Linked DNA regions of Planctomyces sp. SH-PL14. The protein of the gene in region 1 binds, or shares a complex with, the protein of each later gene. Links are inferred from orthologs where the notes say so. Each region holds a gene or a part of one and is shown in the gene's direction. Other genes may lie near its edges.

Evidence for each region.
Region 2: the proteins of prmC (region 1) and prfA are in contact, whole or in part, in a crystal structure (PDB 2B3T), measured with the Escherichia coli proteins. The link is inferred for Planctomyces sp. SH-PL14 from one-to-one orthologs.

The regions. Positions count from the first base shown.
Region 1 is NZ_CP011270.1:468,737-474,416, reverse strand. The notes cover bases 1,235-4,217. They hold prmC (peptide chain release factor N(5)-glutamine methyltransferase), read left to right. Parts: upstream 1,235-2,267; coding sequence 2,268-3,167; downstream 3,168-4,217. Other genes in these bases: VT03_RS32520 (YpsA SLOG family protein), read left to right, coding at 3,245-4,217; sugE (quaternary ammonium compound efflux SMR transporter SugE), read right to left, coding at 1,655-1,981; VT03_RS02040 (CvpA family protein), read left to right, coding at 1,235-1,644. Also shown: VT03_RS02045 (hypothetical protein), read left to right, coding at 1-15; more of VT03_RS02040, read left to right, coding at 202-1,234; more of VT03_RS32520, read left to right, coding at 4,218-4,483; VT03_RS02015 (hypothetical protein), read right to left, coding at 4,566-5,057; VT03_RS02010 (SDR family NAD(P)-dependent oxidoreductase), read right to left, coding at 5,151-5,680. UniProt on the Escherichia coli protein: Methylates the class 1 translation termination release factors RF1/PrfA and RF2/PrfB on the glutamine residue of the universally conserved GGQ motif, i.e. on 'Gln-235' in RF1 and on 'Gln-252' in RF2.
Region 2 is NZ_CP011270.1:6,668,735-6,673,000, forward strand. The notes cover bases 1,349-4,266. They hold prfA (peptide chain release factor 1), read left to right. Parts: upstream 1,349-2,229; coding sequence 2,230-3,303; downstream 3,304-4,266. Other genes in these bases: rpsI (30S ribosomal protein S9), read left to right, coding at 1,349-1,717; VT03_RS25570 (type B 50S ribosomal protein L31), read left to right, coding at 1,799-2,068; VT03_RS25580 (MBL fold metallo-hydrolase), read left to right, coding at 3,742-4,266. Also shown: VT03_RS25555 (acyl-CoA thioesterase), read left to right, coding at 1-416; rplM (50S ribosomal protein L13), read left to right, coding at 633-1,109; more of rpsI, read left to right, coding at 1,196-1,348. UniProt on the Escherichia coli protein: Peptide chain release factor 1 directs the termination of translation in response to the peptide chain termination codons UAG and UAA.

The DNA.
Region 1 (5,680 bases):
GCGGGCGGATTCTGATCGGACGGACTCTCATTTCCGGGGTCGGGCTTGCCGGAGAGGGCAGGGCCGTCGCGGCGGAGAAACTCGTCTTTCCCCGGTTTCCCCAGACGAACTAGACTGAACCGGCCGGTTTGGACAGGCGAATCCCTGCGCTCTCCGGTACGGTTGGGGACGTTTTTCCCCCGCGGACATGGAGGACGCGCCGTGTGGTTTGACGTTGTCGTCTTGGTCGTCCTGGCGTTCTTCGGGCTTCGCGGAGCCGTCAAAGGGGTCATCTTCCAGCTGGCGAGCATCGCCGGCATCGGCCTGTGCCTCGCCTGCGCGGGGACGAGCGCCAAGCTCGTCGGGCCGCACATCAACGTGCAGCCCCCCTTCAACCAGTGGATCGTCCTGTTCGGGACGTATCTCGTCTGCACCTTCGTCGCTTTCTCCTTCGCCCGCGGACTCAACTCCTGGACGGAGAAGGCGCACCTCGGCGAACTGAACCGGCACCTCGGGTTCCTCTTTGGCGTCGTCAAAGGGGTCGTGCTGTGCCTCGTCCTGACCTACATGGTCGTGACCTTCTCCCCCACGGCGCGGGACTCGCTCAAGAGCTCCAAGACCGCCCCCTATGCCGCCCGGCTCCTGAACCGGATCCAGCCCCTCATGCCCGAGCGGCTGCACGCCACGATCGACAAGTTCCTGACGCAGCTCGACCATCCGGAGTGGATCGAGCCGGGAGCCGGCGATCCAGCGAACCCGTTCGATCCCGTTCCGGGGACGCCGGTCGTCGGCGACGACATCCGGTTCATGAACCAGCCGTTCCCCGGCGGCAACGAGCCCTGGCCGGGAACGACGTCGCCGACCGGCTCGACGGTTCCGGGCGGATCGACGCGGCCCAACCCGCAGGGATCGCAGGCGACCGCGCAGGACTTCTGGGCCGAGGTGCAGTCGCGGATGAGCGCGGAAGCGCAGCGGCAGATCGCCAGCGCCTGGCAGAACGCCGATCCGCAGACCCGCCAGAAGATTCAGGACGACATCCTGAATGCGATCCGCAACACCCCGCCCGACCAGTGGGGTGACATGCAGAACCGGATCATCGAAAGCGGCCGCCAGGGCGCGGTCGATCTCGTCGGCAGCTGGTTCTCTCAGCAGTTCGGCGGGAACGCGCCTTCGACGCCGACCCGGCCGGCCTCGCAGCCGAATTACAGCCAGCCGTCCTATTCGCAGCCCTCCTACTCCCAGCCAGCATCGAACCCGCAGCCGTTTAACCAGCCCTCCTACGGAGCGCAGCCCCAGACCCAGCCGAGCTACGGCAATCCGCCGGCCAACAGCGCCCCGGCGTCGGGTAGTGAAAAGCTGCTGACCGACATCGTTACCGCCCAGTCCCCCTTCGCCCCGTTCCAGCAGAAGCTCCGCGACCAGATCAACGGGCTTCTCGGCGGCGTGCCGGAGCCGGTGGCGGCCGCAGTGCTGACCGACTGGAAAGCGGACCTCTATCGCGAGCGCGACCCCGATCCGCAGACCGACGCGACGACGCCGATCGAGACGCGCCTCCTCCGCCAGCTTCAGAAGGCGGGGGTTCCGGAGAATCGCCTGAGCCGCGAAGTCCAGCAGCGGCTGAACTCGTTCCGCCTCAGCAGCGAGCTTCCCGGCGATCTCCGGTAAAGAGTCCCCGCTACGGAGCGGCAGGCGTCAGGACCTTAAGGCCGATGATCCCCGCGAGGATCAGGCCGACGCACACGAGGCGTCCGGCCGTCGCTGCCTCGCCGAAGAGGACGATCCCCAGGATCACGGTGCCGACGGCGCCGATCCCGGTCCACACGGCATAGGCGGTCCCCAGCGGCAGGCTCCGGACGGCGATGCCGAGGAGCGTCATGCTGAGGACGAGCGCGATCAGGGTGCCGACCGTCGGGCCGACGCGGGTGAAGCCTTCGGTGTACTTCAGGCCCACCGCCCAGCCGATTTCAAAGAGTCCCGCAACCGTCAGGATAAGCCAGGGCATATCTTCCTCTCCCGTTTGGGGCCGTCCCCGATGAGTGGGAGAGGTGAGGTCGTCCTCACGTCCTGCTGGAGCGGCGAGCCGCCCTTGAAGGTGGGAATCGTACGGTCCGGGGCCGGGGAGGCAATGGACTCTCCGGCGTCTCTCATTCAGGCCAATCGGGGGCTCGAATCCGGGAAAGGGGCGAAAGCGGAATTGAACTTTTGAACAGTCTTCCCAACAATTCATCCCCTCTCCGGAGCGGAGAGTTTTCCCACAGGATTGCATGGTGTCGCAGCAGGGAGGTCTGGTGTCGGGTGCTCCTTCCAAGCCGCAGGTGGCCGCTTCAGAGCCGTGGACTGTCCGCCGGATCCTGGAGTGGACGACGGATTATCTGAAGCAGCACGGAAGCGAATCGCCGCGGCTCGAAGCGGAGATCCTGCTGGCCCACGCGCGAAAGTGTCCGCGGATCAAGCTCTATACCGATTTCGACGAAGTCCTGACCGAGCCGGTCCGGGCCCAGATGCGGGACTTCGTGAAACGGCGGGCGAACCGGGAACCGGTCGCTTATCTCGTTGGGCACCGGGAGTTCTTCAGCCTCTCGTTTGAAGTCGGCCCGGGGGTCTTCATCCCGCGGCCCGACACGGAGACGCTCGTCATGGAGACGATCGGGCTGGCGAAGGGGATGGAGTCGCCGCGGATTCTGGAGTTGTGTACGGGATCCGGCTGCATCTCGGTCGCGCTGGCGGTGAATCTTCCGAAGAGCCAGCTGACGGCGGTCGAGCTCGACGATGTCCCGTTCGCGACCGCCCAGCGGAACGCGGAGAAGCACAAGGTCCGGGATCGGATCGACTTTCGGCAGGGGAATCTCTTCGAGCCCGTCGGGGCAGGCGAGCCGTTCGATTTCATCGTCAGCAATCCCCCCTACATCCCCGACGGCGAGATCCCGACGCTCGAGCCCGAAGTCTCCCGGCACGAGCCCCGCCTGGCGCTCGCCGGAGGAGCGGACGGACTGGACGTGATCCGGACGCTGGCCCGGGAAGTCCCGAAGCACCTGAAGTCCGGGGGATACTTCCTGTTCGAACTCAGCCCGGAACAGGCTCCGGCGGCGCTCGAGCTCTTTGCGGGAATGCCGGAGACCTACCGTCCCGGCGTCGTGCACAACGACCTCACCGGGGCCGCGCGCGTCATCCGGGTTCAGAAGATCTGATTTCTGGCGTGCGGTGGAGAGATTCGTCGTCCGTCCTCGGTGGATCGAGAAGTCCGTTTCCTCGCGGCCAGATCACCATGATCGAACGCATCGTTTCCGGCGGGCAGACGGGCGTTGATCGCGGGGCGCTTGATGCCGCGCTCGAGATCGGGATCGCGTGCGGCGGCTGGTGTCCCGCGGGACGACGGGCCGAGGATGGGACGATCCCGCCGGAGTACCCGCTCCAGGAGACGCCGACTCCGCACTATGCCGGGCGGACGCGGTGGAACATCCGCGACAGTGACGGCACACTGATCCTCCACTTCGGGCGGCTGGGGAGCGGGACCGAACTGACCCGTCGTATCGCCGACGAGACCGGCAAGCCGCTGCTGATCGTCAACCTCGCGGAGACGGACGGCGGGGCCACGGCAACGATCCATTCCTGGATCCGGAGTCAGCGCGTCCGCGTCCTCAACGTCGCCGGTCCGCGGGAAAGCACGGCACCCGGGATCTCTCAGTCGGTCCGCCTCCTCCTTCGTGACCTCCTCAAAACCATGACGCCATCCAGCGAACGCAAAGGGGCCCGGCGGATGGCCGACATCCCCGCCGAGGTCCTCGAACAACTCAACGCCGGCACCCTGGAGACCCGGACCCTGGCGGAGGGGCTGGCGGTCAATTTTTACACGCTCCTCGGACATGCCCTCCCGGCGCGCCGGAAACTCCCCCCCGAGGCAACGCTCTTTGCCGAGACCGGCGTCACCCGGCGGATGGCGGCGGCGGCCGCGTGGCTGCACTCCGAGTTCGGGCTCGATCACTGGGATCATTTCGCCGGGCATTCCTCCGACACCGTCCGCGGATGGGCGGCCTACATGCTCGGGGCATCGGGACTGCCCCTGGCGAAGAAGCTCGACCGGATCCGGCCGCTCGCCGACGACCCTCATTCCGGTGTCCGCGAATGGGCCTGGATTGCCATCCGTCCGAATGTCGCGCGCGACCTGCCGACCGCGCTCTCCCGGCTGCGGCCGTGGACGTCTCATGCCTCGGCGAATATGCGGCGGTACGCCAGCGAGATCACGCGGCCCTGCGGTGTGTGGTGCGCGCACCTGAGCGAGCTCAAGTCAAACCCCGATGCGGGGCGGGGGATTCTTGATCCTCTCCACTCCGACCCGGCCAAGTACGTCCAGGACTCCGTCGCCAACTGGCTCAACGACGCGTCGAAGTCGCGGCCCGACTGGGTCGACGAAGTCTGCCGCGACTGGCTGGCGAACTCCTCGACGCCGGCCACCGTCCGGATCTGCCGCCGGGCGCTGCGGACCGTCCGCGCGAAAGCGAAGTAGCCTGGCCGCTTCCGTCGGGTGAAAAGAAAAGGACGACGGGGGGCGCCCGTCGTCCTTCGACGCTTTCACGGTCTTGGATCGTTCAGGTCGTGGGCTCAGCCGATTCGGTCTTAGCCGGCGCGGCCGGTTCCGCGTTCTCCGAAGCCGCCGGCTCGGAGGCCTGCTCCGCTGCGGGCTCCGCGAAGACGGAATCGCTCAGGACGATGGCCTGGCGCTGTTCTTCAATCATCGGGCAGGTCTCGGCAACTGCGGCCGTGGCCCGGGAGATCGCCGAGCAGGCCGACGGGCAACTGGCGACCGCGCTGCAGGAAGAGGCCGACCCGCAACCGGAGGACAGACGCGCGCCGCAGGCGGGGACGTCGGATTTCATTCCCGGGAGGAACGACACGTACTCGGCGAGTTCCGGCCGGACCGTGACCGCTCCATAGACGCCGGCCGCTCCGAGAGTCAGAACTGCCAGGAGGCCGTAGACCGCGCGAGACACCACGCGGGCGCCGCTCGCCGCCTGCGGCTCCGCATCGGTCTGCGGCTGCGGCTCTTCGGCGTAGGGCGAAACCAGATCTCCGTTCGACATCATTGTGCTCCGGGGCGAAAGACGTACGACCGCGAACATTGTATTCCGGCGCGCCGCAATCGCGACAGGAATTCTCCTCGCCCTGAGTCGGGTTTAACGAGCGGGGTTGACGCCGGAGCGGGCATGCCGCCGGGCCAGGTACCAGCGGAGTAACCGCCGGGGGGCATAACGAAAAAGCCATGCGGCAAGAGTCGGTCCCCAGCCGGGATAGACGACGGCCCGGCCCGCCTCGAGTCCCCGGAGCGCCTGCCGGACGACCTCGTCGGGAGGGAGCGCGAGGAAACCGTCGCCGCTGCGATCGGTATCGGCGCCCCCCTCGCGGCGGGCGACATTTCGAAAATTCGTCGGCGTCGGTCCGGGGCAGACCGCCGTGACGCCGACGTTCTTCTCGGCGACTTCGATCCGCAGCGCTTCCGAAAAGCTGGTGACAAAGCTCTTGGTCGCGGCATAGACCGCCGCGTCGGGTAACGGGAGCGTTCCCGCCAGCGAGCTGACGTTGAGGATCGCCGAGGCCGGGTGGGAGCACAGAGCCGGCAGGAGGGCCCGCGTCAGGAGGACGAGGCCCGTGATGTTGAGATCGATCTGGGCGCGGAGCCGGTCAGGATCGGCCGTCGCGACGGAGC
Region 2 (4,266 bases), 6.2 Mb from region 1 along the record:
TGACCCGCCTTACCGAACACTCGATGGAGATCCGCGTCCGCTACAGCGAGACGGACGCGATGGCCTTCCTGCACCACGCGACGTTCTTCGTCTATTTCGAAATGGGGCGGACGGAGCTGTTTCGCGCGGCGGGCGGGAGCTACCGCCGGATGGAAGAGCGGGGGTTGTTTTTCGTCGTGACCCACATCGAGTGCGACTACAAGACCCCGGGGCGTTACGACGATCTCCTGACGCTGACGACCCGGATCTCGCGGATGTCGTTCGCCAAGCTGGAGCACACCTACGAGGTCACCCGCCAGGGGACGCTGGTCGCCAAGGGGAAGAGCGTCCTGGCGTGCCTCGACAGAAAAGGTGAAGTCCAAAGACTTTCGGAAGAATTGCTCTACGAGACGCCGTCGGCCGAAGGCGACGCGTGATCCGGCTCTGCCAAACGAGACAGACGTCCGCCGTCGCCTTCCCGTCGTCGCGACGCAATTCGCCTTTTCTTCCTTCGGCCTTAAGCCTTCCGCCTTCAGCCTCTTTTGTCCCCGCTCCAGTTGAACGCACGGGCCGCTTCCGATACACTGCGCGTTTCCGCATTTGGCCGGGGATCCGTATCCCATTTGGTGGTTGAGAGTTAGAGGATCTGAGCAGTGTCCAAGACGTTCATGGCGAAGAAGGAATTGACGCAACCCAACTGGTACGTTGTGGATGCGGACAATCAGATCGTGGGCCGTCTGGCGACGAAAATTGCGACGATCCTCATGGGCAAGCACAAGCCGGAGTACACGCCGCACGTGCTGTCCGGTGACTGCATCGTGGTGATCAACGCCGAGAAGATCCGCTTCAGCGGTAAGAAGCTCTCCCGCGAAGAAAGCCCGTATTTCACCACCAAGATGGCCGCCAAGGGCTATTCCCGTTACACGGGTTACCCGGGTGGTCACCGCACCGACACTGCCGCCGAGCTGCTCACCAAGAAGCCGGCGTTCATCCTCCGGGAAGCGGTTCGCCGGATGCTGCCGAAGAACAAGCTCGCGTACAAGATGCTCAAGAACCTGCGGCTCTTCGTGGGGACGAACCATCCTCACCAGGCTCAGCAGCCGCAGGAACTGCCCGCTTATCTCAAGTAGTCTGTCGGCTCGTCGTCCCGTTGTTGCCCGCCGGCTGTCTGCCTGTTTCCCGTCTTTGACTCTGCCTGTTTGCCAGGATTTGTTTGATGTCGACTGACACTCTGCCCGCCACCGAGGCTGTAAGCGATCTGACCCTGGGAACCGGCGCCGTCGAAGGTGCCGAAGCCGAAGTGGCGCCGGTCGAGCGTCCCGCTCCGGTCATTCGGGGTAAGATTGACCGCTTTGGTGCGGCTCTCGGGACCGGCCGTCGGAAGACCGCCGTTGCTCGCGTCCGCATCACGGACGGCTCGGGCAAGATCACCGTCAACGGCCGCGAGTTCAAGGAATTCGTGACCCTCGTCCGCGACCAGCACGACGTTCTCGCTCCGCTGCGGGCGACGAACATGGCGGAAGCGGTTGACATCGCCATCCAGGTCAACGGCGGCGGCCCGACCGGTCAGACCGGGGCAATGGTCCTCGGGATTGCCCGTGCCCTTGAAGCCAAGAACCCGCAGCTGCACGCGACCCTCGCCGAAGGCAAGTTCCTGAGCCGCGACGGTCGTGCGGTTGAACGTAAGAAGTATGGCCATAAGAAGGCCCGCCGCAGCTTCCAGTTCTCGAAGCGTTAATCGGTTGGTGTTCCGGTCCGGTCCAGTCCACTGCGTCGGCTGTCAGCTTTGAGCTTTCGGCCCTCAGCCTTTTGAAGTCCCATGAAGAACGACATCCATCCCGACTATCACCCGGTCGTCTTCCACGACATCGGTGCCAACTTCAAGTTCCTGACCCGCTCCACGATGACTTCCAAGGAGAAGATCAAGTGGGAGGACGGGAACGAGTATCCGCTCGTCACGATCGACATCAGCGCTGCCTCGCACCCGTTCTTCACCGGCAAGATGAAGTTCATCGACACCGCCGGCCGGATCGAGAAGTTCCAGAAGAAGTGGGGCGTCAAGAAGCCTGAGGGCGAAGCCTCCAAGTAGCGGCCATCTCTCAACGAGCGGTCGACGCACCCGGTGCGACGCCCGCTCGTTTTGTTTTGCGCGGTGGTTGGTTTCGGTACCGTCGGTGATGGGGTGCCCCTGGCCAACCGCCCGTTCTGTTTTCTCGAGCTGGTGTTCTCCCTTCCCGGACGCGTCAAACCATGTTCCCCAGTCTGGACCTGAAGCTGCGGCGGTTTGAGGAGCTGGAGATGATGCTCCAGAGTGCCGAGGTGCTGGCCAATCCTCAGAAGATGGTCGAGGTGCAGCGGGAGTACGGCGGACTGCGGAAGGTGGCGGAGACGGTCCGGACGTTCAACAAGCTCTCGACCGACATCGCGGATCTCGAAGGGATGCTGGAGGCGGAGGCGGACGACGAGACCCGTTCCTACGCGGAGTCGGAGCTCAAGGGGCTGCGTCAGCAGTTCGAGGGAATGAAGACGGAGCTCGAGGACCTGGTGACGGCGGGGGACTCGATCACCCGCGGCGGGCTCATCATGGAAATCCGCGGCGGGACCGGCGGGGACGAGGCGGCGCTGTTTGCCGGTGACCTCTACAACATGTATTCCCGCTACGTCGACATCCGCGGCTGGTCGCAGGAAATCCTGGACGCCAGTCCCGGGGAGCAGGGGGGCTTCAAGGAAATCGTCTTCTCTGTTTCCGGGGAAGGGGCTTTCCACGCGCTCCAGTTCGAGAGCGGGGGCCATCGGGTCCAGCGCGTCCCCGCGACCGAGACCCAGGGGCGGATCCACACGAGCGCCGCGACGGTGGCTGTGCTTCCCGAGGCGGAAGAAGTCGAAGTCGACATTAACGACAAAGACCTGATCGTCGAAACGATGCGGGCGGGCGGGCCGGGCGGTCAGAAGGTGAACAAGATCGAGAGCGCCGTCCGGATCACGCACGTCCCGTCGGGGATTGCGGTGAAGTGTCAGGACGAGAAGAGCCAGCACAAGAACCGGGCCAAGGCGATGCGAATGCTGCGGAGCCGGTTGCTGGAGGCGGAGCAGAACAAGGCGCAGCAGGCGCGGGCGGATCAACGGCGGACCCTGATCGGGTCGGGGGACCGCAGCGAGCGGATCCGGACCTACAACTTTCCGCAGTCGCGGGTGACGGATCATCGGATTGGTCTGACGCTCCACAAGCTGGACGCGATCATGACGGGGGAGCTGGATGAACTGGTAAAGTCGCTGATCGAGTTTGATCGCCAGGAGCGGCTGAAGGGGATGAACGAAAGCTGATTCCCAGAGGTGTTGGAGAGAACGATGGGATGGTCGATGCTTTTCACCGTCCTTTCGTTCGTCGCGTCCTTGAGCGGGTTTCTCGGGGCACGAGCGATCCGCGATGCTCGTTGGCGATTCTATCTCAAGTTGTCGCTGCCGCTGATCAGTCTTCTCTTTGCGTGTGCTGCCTGGGGCTGTTTCTGGGTGGCCAGGGGGTGGTCGATCCTTGGGCTTTTGACGTTGAGCTCGGCCTGCCTGCTGTGGATTCTTGCCTTGGGCGCATTTCACTGGGGCATCTCGGAACTATACGACCGGCTGGAGCGGCGGTACCCGGAGTTGAGATCGGGTCCCTTCTCGTACCTTATGGATGGCATAAGGACACGGCGGCTACACGGTAGCGACGGCAATGCGGTAAACTCCTCGCTCCATTCGCCACGTGAGTCGAAGGTTTCGCCCATGCCCCCCCGGACCGGACTGTTCCCCAACGTCATCGAGATGAACCACCAGGCCCGCCGCCGCCTGGGCTGCTGCGTCTATCTCGTCCACGACGGGGACGACTGGATGCTGATCGACATCGGCTACCAGGACACGCTCGACGACATCCTGGGACTCATCCGCCAACTCGACTTCCGCCTCGCCAACTGCCGCTACCTCGTCGCCACCCACGCGGACGTCGACCACATCCAGGGACTCAAGCGGGCCAAGGAACTGATGCCCCAGGCCCAGGTCGTCGGACACCCGCAGGCCGAAGGGCTCCTCCGCGAAGGCGAGCGGATCATGACCTACGCCGAGATCACCGCGCAGGGGATCTCGATCGACCTGCCCCAGGTCGGCTTCGACCGGACGATTGACGAAGGAGACGTGCTGACCCTCGGCAACCTCAAGCTCGAAGTCTGGCACACCCCCGGCCACGCCCCGGCCCAGCTCTCGTTCCGGATGGGGAACCTGCTGTTCTCTGGGGACAACATCTACCGCGACGGC